Regions from separate parts of the Rhodococcus sp. NPDC055112 genome, predicted to be linked through region 2. Evidence: riboswitches for the same ligand, from Rfam matches in the RefSeq annotation. Region 2 holds a riboswitch; the other holds the start of a gene.
What was found. A riboswitch is a leader RNA that binds a small molecule or an ion and turns the genes downstream of it on or off. The one in region 2 is predicted to bind S-adenosylmethionine.

Region 1 (3,880 bases), on a different contig from region 2:
CACGACGAAATTCCCATCCCGGTCGACCGCCTCGCTCGGCGGATAGAGCGGGCCCTGCGTGGTGGGGGTGAGTTCGTAGATCCTTGATTCTGCCGAAACCTGTTCTGTCATCGAAGACCTCGCTGTCCGGTGCTGGTGGTGGTGGGCAGCGGGCCGGCTCCGGCGAGGCCGGTGGTCCCGCCGCCGAGGATCCGCCACCGATCCCGCGCCGCACGCGCCAGGAGCACCGGATCGTCGCCGCGCAGCCCCGGGTGCCCGACCGCCTCGAGGAAGGCGAGGTCGCTGTCGTGGTCGCCGTACCCGTAGCTGTTCCCGGTATCGACCCCTAGCTCCACCAAGACCGAGGTGACCACCTCCGCCTTGGCCTGCCCGATCATCGGCCGCTCGACCTCGCCGGTCAGCACCCCCTGGCCGTCGATGACCGGGCGGCTCGCCACGATCCGGTCGGCACCGACGGCCTCCCCGATCGGCCCCAGTACAGGTGCGAACGAGCCGGACAGCAGCACGATCGCGGCACCGGCATCGCGATGGTCCCGCAGCGCGCCGAGGGTCTCCGCGTAGTACGGGGCGGCGGTGGACTCGAACTCCCGATACCACCGGCGACCCGATTCCTCCAGCTCGACGAGTGGCACCCCCCGAAACGTGCGGTAATAGCTCCGGTTCACCTCCTCCCGCGGCGCGCCCCCTGCCGCCTGCCGCCGCAATGCGTCGCGCAGTCGCGAGTACTCGCTACCGTCATCGCCCCGCTCCCACAACCAGTGCTCGAGGAAGGCGAACATGCTCTTGACGGTGATCAGTGTCTCGTCGACATCGAAGAAGGCGACCTGAGCGGGGCCCCGCTCGATGCCCGTCATGCGGTGGCCCCGAGGAAGGCCTCGATCGCCTTCGCCGCCTTGCGTCGCTCGATCTGACTGATCGTCGAGTTCTCCAGCGCGGCAAACGAGATCGTCGCGGTCGCGACGCTGCGGCCGAACTGGGTCACCTCGATGTCGATCGTGAACTGCAGCTTGGCCGGATCCTGGATCGAGACGGCTCCGAACCGGGCGCGCAGCGATGCGGGCAACGGGAACAGGAAGGTCTTGAACGACAGGTTGATCGAGTTCCAGACGACGTAGTAGTGCCGTTCGGGCGAGCGGTTGCCGTACTCGAGCTCGAAGGCCCCGAGGAACAGCTGCCGCGCCGCCTCGACGATCACCAGCCCCTGGACGTGCTCGCCGGTCTGGTGATCGATGAGCAGCTCGTTGTCCCCGTCGATCCGGAGGTCGGAGGTGAAGCTCCCGTCCTCGGCGCGCGCCAGGTTGGCGATGAGGACGTTGGTCTCCTGATACTTGTGCACGTGATGGCGCGGCGCCGGGGCGGCGATGTCGCCGAGCAGGCGAACCTCCGCGTCCGGGGCATGGATCGATGCGACGTGTTCGACGTATTCCTTGTCGTGCCGCTTGATCCCCTGCCCGAGCCTGATGGTCAGGTCGGTGCGCACGTTCCGGAACGCGCCGCCGCGCAGTGCGGCGACGAGACCCGAGACGGTGTGGACGCGTGTGCCATCGGCGAAGCCACGGAATCGGTCGGCGACGACGACCAGATCCGTGAGCGGGATCTCGGCTACGACATCGGCGGCCGGGAGCTGCGACGGAAGGGCTGCCGGGGCGAGCTGAACTGCGGACATGGGTATCCCCTTCGAGGACTGAATTGAGCGCTTATGGCGTCGGATGACCGCCATCCGGTCGTCACCCGGAGCACCCCGCCGCACTGGAGGGTTGCCGATCAGCGAGCCGGGGCTTGACGCTGATACTCATGACCGTGGACAGAAAATTAGGTCCACCCGAATCGCGCGTCAACCCAACCAACCGATTGGTTGCTGTGAGGTGGGGCTCAAGATTGCGATCGGGTAAGGGCGTCACACACCGGACACACCCGGACACTCCGCTACTCGACCGGGCCCGCCCTGGCCGCCGCGACGGCGTCACCGCCTCCGACGGCCGGTAGCGGCAACCGGGCCCCGACGGTCACCACCACGTCCCAGTCCTCGATCCGGCAGTCACGCACCGTCCCACGCATCCGCCCGGCGATCGTGGTCGCCGCGGCACAGGCCGCTTCGCTGCCGCGCTCCAGGGCGGCAGCGGCCGCGAGCGCAGCCAGGTCCGCGGCCGACTGGGCCCGGTGCCGCGCCGACACCGCCGAGCCGAGGTGGATCACCAGGGCCGCCACCGCGATCAGCGCCAGCATCGCCCAGCAGGCCAGGACGGTGGCCGCTCCCCGCTCGTCCCTCACCCGCCTGCCCCCCTCGGCCACGAATCCGACGGTGATCCGGCGGAACCCGAGTCCTCCATTGCGGCAACCGCTTCCGCGGAGACGTCGAGCGCAGGCAGCAGTGGCACCGCGACCCCGACGACCGCCGTGGCGAATCCGTCGACCTCCCGCACCGTGATCCGCGCGCCCGGCGGGGCAACCCGCTGCGCCGCGGGGATCGCCTCCGCCCGATCGCCCCGCGCGACGAGCCGGGCCGCCTCCCGCGCGGCGTCCACGCAGCGAACGTGCGCGGACACCGCGAGAAAGGAACCCAGGCACAGCACCACGACCACCGTGATCGAGGCGATCGCGATCGCGGCCTCCACCGTCACCGCACCGACATCGTTCAGACCGCGGTGTTCAGCGCCTTGTCGATGATCCCGGTAAGCGCCGTCACGATGGAGTCGCCCGTCACCACCGAATACAGCACCGCCCCGAATGCCGCCGCGGCAATGGTGCCGATCGCATACTCCGCGGTCGACATGCCCTCCTCGGCGGCCGCGGCGAGCAGCAATCGGGTACGCAGCACACCAATCCCCTTGGTTACCATGATGTTCCCCCCTCTCGATCACCGTCGCGGTATCTCCGCGACGGGTTCTCTCGGTCCTTCGGCTGCGCGGACTCACAGCACACCCCCGCTCAGCACCCGGGTGGCCAGACCGACCACAACCGGGACGATTCCGAGGCAGAGGAAGGCGGGCAGGAAGCACAGCCCGAGCGGGCCGCTGATCAGCACACCCGCCCGCTCGGCCGCGGCCACCGCCCTGTCCTCGAGCGCGAGCCTGCGCTGCGCCGCCAACTCGGACACCGCACCCGCGAAGGCCGCGCCGGACCGCGAGGAGCGACGAGCCATCCGCGCGAGCCCCTCGGTTTCCGAGTGCGCCGCCGCACGCTCCCAGGCGATCTCGGGCTCCGCACCGAGGGCCAGCAGGTTTGCGGCCGAGTCGAGCGCGCTGCCCAACGGCTCCGGAGCGGACATCGCAACCGCCTCCGCCGCAACGGCGACGGGCATCCCCGACTGCAGGCACGCCGCCAAGAGGTCGAATCCGGCGGCGATCGCCATGGGATCGCCGGCCTCGCGTCGCACTGCGCGCTCCGCCCGCCCCGAGGGCGACGCCACCGGCCCCCGCAGCCGCGTCGCCGCCGAGCCCGCACCGGGAGCGGCGAGCGCGGCGGCCGCGAACAGCACCGCCACCGCGGCGCTCATCGGGTCACCCGCCCGGTGATGCGGTCCGTCCAGAGCAGGCCGGCGCAGACGAACAACGTGCCGAGCATCAGCAGCATCCCACCGAGACCGCCGGACAGCAGCACCCGCAGCGGGCTCGCACCCATCAACTGGCCCAGCGCGATCCCCAGCAACGGCAGGCAGGCGAGCACCGCTGCCGTGGCCCTTGCCCCCGACAGTCCCGCCTCCACTCGGCCCCGGAACCTGATGCGCCCCACCAGGTCCGCGCGGACAGCATCGAGCAGGTCCGCCAGGGCGACGCCGTACCGGTCGGCCACCCGCCATGCCGCCGACACCCGCGCCAAATCGCCGTCGATCGCGCTCCCGGTGCCCTCCAACCCGTCGGCGACGCTGCCCCCGAGCCGA
Region 2 (3,880 bases):
TGCGCCATGCCGAACATCATCCGGCCCGCACCGAAGATGTCGCTGTTGATCGCCGACAGGGCCGCGGTGATGACCACGATGTTCAGCACCGTCGCCGCCGGTCCGATGCCGAGGCCCTGGAAGATCTGCACGAAGGGACTGCCCTCGGATCCGATGCTCTGCCACGGGTTGATCGCCATGATCACGGCCAGGGTCAGCACATAGAACAGGATGATGCGCACCGGGACGGTGTTGATCGCGCGGGGAATCGTGCGCTCCGGGTCCTCGGCCTCGCCCGCCGTGACACCGATGATCTCGGTGCCACCGAAGGCGAACATCACGATCGCGAAACAGCCGACGAAGCCGCCGAACCCGGTGGCGAAGAACCCGCCGTCGGACCACAGGTTGCTCACTCCGGTGCCGGTGTCGTGGACCCCGAACCCGAAGATCAGGATCGCGACGCCCGCGGCGATCATCGCCACGATGGCCGCCACCTTGACCAGCGTGAACCAGAACTCGAGCTCGCCGAACACCTTGACGCTGAGGAGATTGATCGCGCCGATGAAGAAGACGATCGCCAGGACCCAGATCCACCGCGGCACGTCGGGGAACCAGAACCCCATGTAGACGCCGAACGCGGTCACGTCCGCGAGGCACACCACGATCATCTCGAACGTGTACGTCCACCCCGTCATGAACCCGGCCAGCGGCCCGAGGTGCTTGCTCGCGTACTCGCCGAACGAGCCCGAGACGGGATTGCTCACGGCCATCTCGCCGAGCGCCCGCAGCACGAGGTACACCGCCAGGCCGCCGATCAGGTAGGCCAGCAGCACGGACGGACCGGCCTGCTCGATCGCCGCGGCGGAGCCGTAGAAGAGGCCCGTGCCGATGGCGGAGCCGAGCGCGATGAATCGGATGTGCCGGGCGGTGAGACCTCGGGTCAGCGCCGTGGCGGCGGCTTTCACTATCGGTCTCCCTGCGAGCTACTCGAAACTCGGGCGATGCCCGGACTTGATGATTGCGACCCGCAGCCTAGCCCTGTAATGCAGGTCACCCGCTGTCGCCGGGTCCATGGCGGCGCCTCCGCCACACCGAAACGCCGCCCTCGCTTTCGACCGCTCGACCCGAGCCGCTAATATCGAGGGCGGTCATGAGTGCCAGCATCAAGCCCCGGCTAGCTGGTCGGCAACCCTCCATCCGCGGTGGGGTGCCCCGGGTGATGACCGGGTTGTCCGAGAAACAGTTCGGATGACAAGCGCGGGTCCGTCGGGACGGACCCACAAACCGGGCCACGACCCACCGGAGGTTCACCATGTGTTGTTGTCGCAGATAGGACCCAGTCTTGCCCCCTGGCGCCTGAGCTGCGCCGATCTCCCCCAATTTCTTGGAGTAGACAACACATGAGCGAGAACACCCCCGTCACCGACCCGACCGCTGCCTGGAGCTTCGAGACCAAGCAGATCCACGCGGGCCAGACGTCCGATGCGACGACCAACGCCCGCGCGCTGCCGATCTACCAGACAACGTCGTACACGTTCAACAACACCGATCACGCGGCGGCGCTGTTCGGGCTGGCCGAGCCGGGCAACATCTACACCCGGATCATGAACCCGACCCAGGACGCGGTCGAGCAGCGGATCGCCTCGCTCGAGGGAGGCGTGGCGGCGCTCCTGCTGGCCTCGGGGCAGGCCGCCGAGACGTTCGCCATCCTCAACCTGGCCGAGGCGGGCGACCACATCGTCTCCAGCCCGCGCCTGTACGGCGGCACCTACAACCTCTTCCACTACACGCTGCCCAAGCTCGGCATCACGGTCAGCTTCGTGGAGGACCCCGACAACCTCGAGCAGTGGCGCGCGGCCATCCAGCCGAACACCAAGGCCTTCTTCGGCGAGACCATCTCCAACCCGAAGAACGACGTCTTCGACATCCCCGGCGTCTCGGCGGTGGCGCACGAGAACGGCATCCCGCTGATCGTGGACAACACGGTCGCCACCCCGTACCTGATCCGGCCGCTCGAGCACGGCGCGGACATCGTGGTGCACTCGGCGACCAAGTACCTCGGCGGGCACGGCACGGCGATCGCCGGCGTCATCGTCGACGGCGGCAATTTCGACTGGACCCAGGGCAGGCACACGAACTTCACCACGCCCGATCCCAGCTACCACGGTGCGGTGTTCGCCGACCTCGGCGCGCCCGCGTTCGCACTCAAGGCCCGCGTGCAACTCCTGCGCGACGTGGGCGCAGCGGTCTCGCCGTTCAACGCCTTCCTCATCAGCCAAGGCCTGGAGACGCTGAGCCTGCGCATCGAGCGGCACGTCGAGAACGCGCAGCGGGTCGCCGAGTTCCTGCAGGCCCGCCCCGAGGTCACCTCGGTCGCATACGCCGGACTGCCCTCGTCGCCCTGGTACGAGCGCGGCCAGAAGCTCGCCCCGAAGGGTGCGGGCGCGATCGTGGCGTTCGAGCTGGCCGGTGGGGTCGACGCGGGCAAGAACTTCGTCAACGCCCTCACCCTGCACAGCCACGTCGCCAACATCGGCGACGTGCGTTCGCTCGTCATCCACCCCGCCTCCACGACGCACTCGCAGCTGACCCCCGAGGAGCAGCTGGCATCGGGCGTGACCCCGGGCCTGGTGCGGCTCGCGGTCGGCATCGAGGGCATCGACGACATCCTGGCCGATCTCGAGGCCGGTCTCGCGGCGGCGGCATCTTGACAGTGCGCTCCGAGTCAGACGCCCGTTCGGCGCGGCCTCCGCGGGGAGCTCTACCGGCCCTCGCGGGGTTCCCGCCGCCGAACGGGCGGCTGACGGGCATCGGCATCGGCCCGCTGGAGCTGGAGAGCGGTGTCGTCCTGCCCGATGTCACCCTCGCCGTGCAGGCGTGGGGTGAGCCGAACGCCGACCTCGACAACATCGTGCTCGTCGAGCACGCGCTGACCGGCGACTCACACGTCTCCGGTCCCGTCGACGACGAGCACCCGTCGCCGGGCTGGTGGAACGGCATGATCGGCCCCGGCGCCCCCATCGACACCAACGAATGGTGCGTACTGGCCACCAACGTCCTCGGCGGCTGCCGGGGCACCACCGGACCCGCCTCGCTCGACCCGGACGGCCGGGCGTGGGGATCACGCTTTCCGGAGATCTCCATACGCGACCAGGTCCAGGCGGAACTCGCGCTGGCCGACCTGCTCGGCATCGACCGATTCGCGGCTGTGGTCGGCGGCTCGATGGGCGGCATGCGGACCCTGGAATGGACCGTCGGCCACCCGGGCCGCGTCCGGTCCGCCCTGATCCTGGCGGTCGGGGCACGGGCGACCGCGGACCAGATCGGTACCCAGACCACCCAGATCGCCGCGATCACCGCCGACCCCGACTGGCAGGGCGGCGACTATCACGGCACGGGACGGGTGCCACGCACCGGACTCGGGATCGCCCGACGGATCGCGCACCTGACCTACCGCACCGAGGACGAACTCGACACCCGGTTCGGCAACGCCACCCAACCGGGCGAGGACACCTGGCACGGCGGCCGGTACGCGGTGGAGAGCTACCTCGAACACCAGGCCGACAAGCTGGTCGCCCGCTTCGACCCGGGCACCTACGTGCTGCTCACCGAGGCGATGAACCGTCACGACGTCGGCCGCGGCCGCGGTGGCATCGAGGCCGCCCTGGCCTCGACGCCGGTCCCGGTGATCGTCGGCGGCGTGGACTCCGACCGTCTCTACCCACTGCGGCAGCAGGAGGAACTCGCCGAGCATCTGCCCGGGTGCGACGGCCTGCGCGTGGTGAACTCCCGATACGGGCACGACGGCTTCCTCACCGAGGCCGATTGGGTCACCAAGCTGCTCGGTGAGACCATGGCGCTGGCCAGGGCCGGCCGTGCCTCCGCCGAGTAGGGCGATTCT

Region 1: it holds a riboswitch for S-adenosylmethionine, as region 2 does, so the genes downstream of both, ACWFRB_RS15365 (AfsA-related hotdog domain-containing protein) here and ACWFRB_RS20300 (bifunctional o-acetylhomoserine/o-acetylserine sulfhydrylase) in region 2, are expected to answer to the same signal.

The regions. Positions count from the first base shown of each region.
Region 1 is NZ_JBSGTR010000032.1:18,466-22,345, reverse strand. Features, by position in the region: gene ACWFRB_RS15375 (hypothetical protein) at 1-111, opposite strand, end outside; gene ACWFRB_RS15370 (HAD family hydrolase) at 108-854, opposite strand; gene ACWFRB_RS15365 (AfsA-related hotdog domain-containing protein) at 851-1,666, opposite strand; SAM riboswitch class IV at 1,689-1,800, opposite strand; gene ACWFRB_RS15360 (Rv3654c family TadE-like protein) at 1,927-2,292, opposite strand; gene ACWFRB_RS15355 (TadE family type IV pilus minor pilin) at 2,268-2,621, opposite strand; gene ACWFRB_RS15350 (DUF4244 domain-containing protein) at 2,636-2,839, opposite strand; gene ACWFRB_RS15345 (type II secretion system F family protein) at 2,912-3,496, opposite strand; gene ACWFRB_RS15340 (type II secretion system F family protein) at 3,493-3,880, opposite strand, start outside.
Region 2 is NZ_JBSGTR010000053.1:36,000-39,879, forward strand. Features, by position in the region: gene ACWFRB_RS20295 (amino acid permease) at 1-944, opposite strand, end outside; SAM riboswitch class IV at 1,126-1,243, shown strand; gene ACWFRB_RS20300 (bifunctional o-acetylhomoserine/o-acetylserine sulfhydrylase) at 1,380-2,690, shown strand; gene metX (homoserine O-acetyltransferase MetX) at 2,693-3,871, shown strand.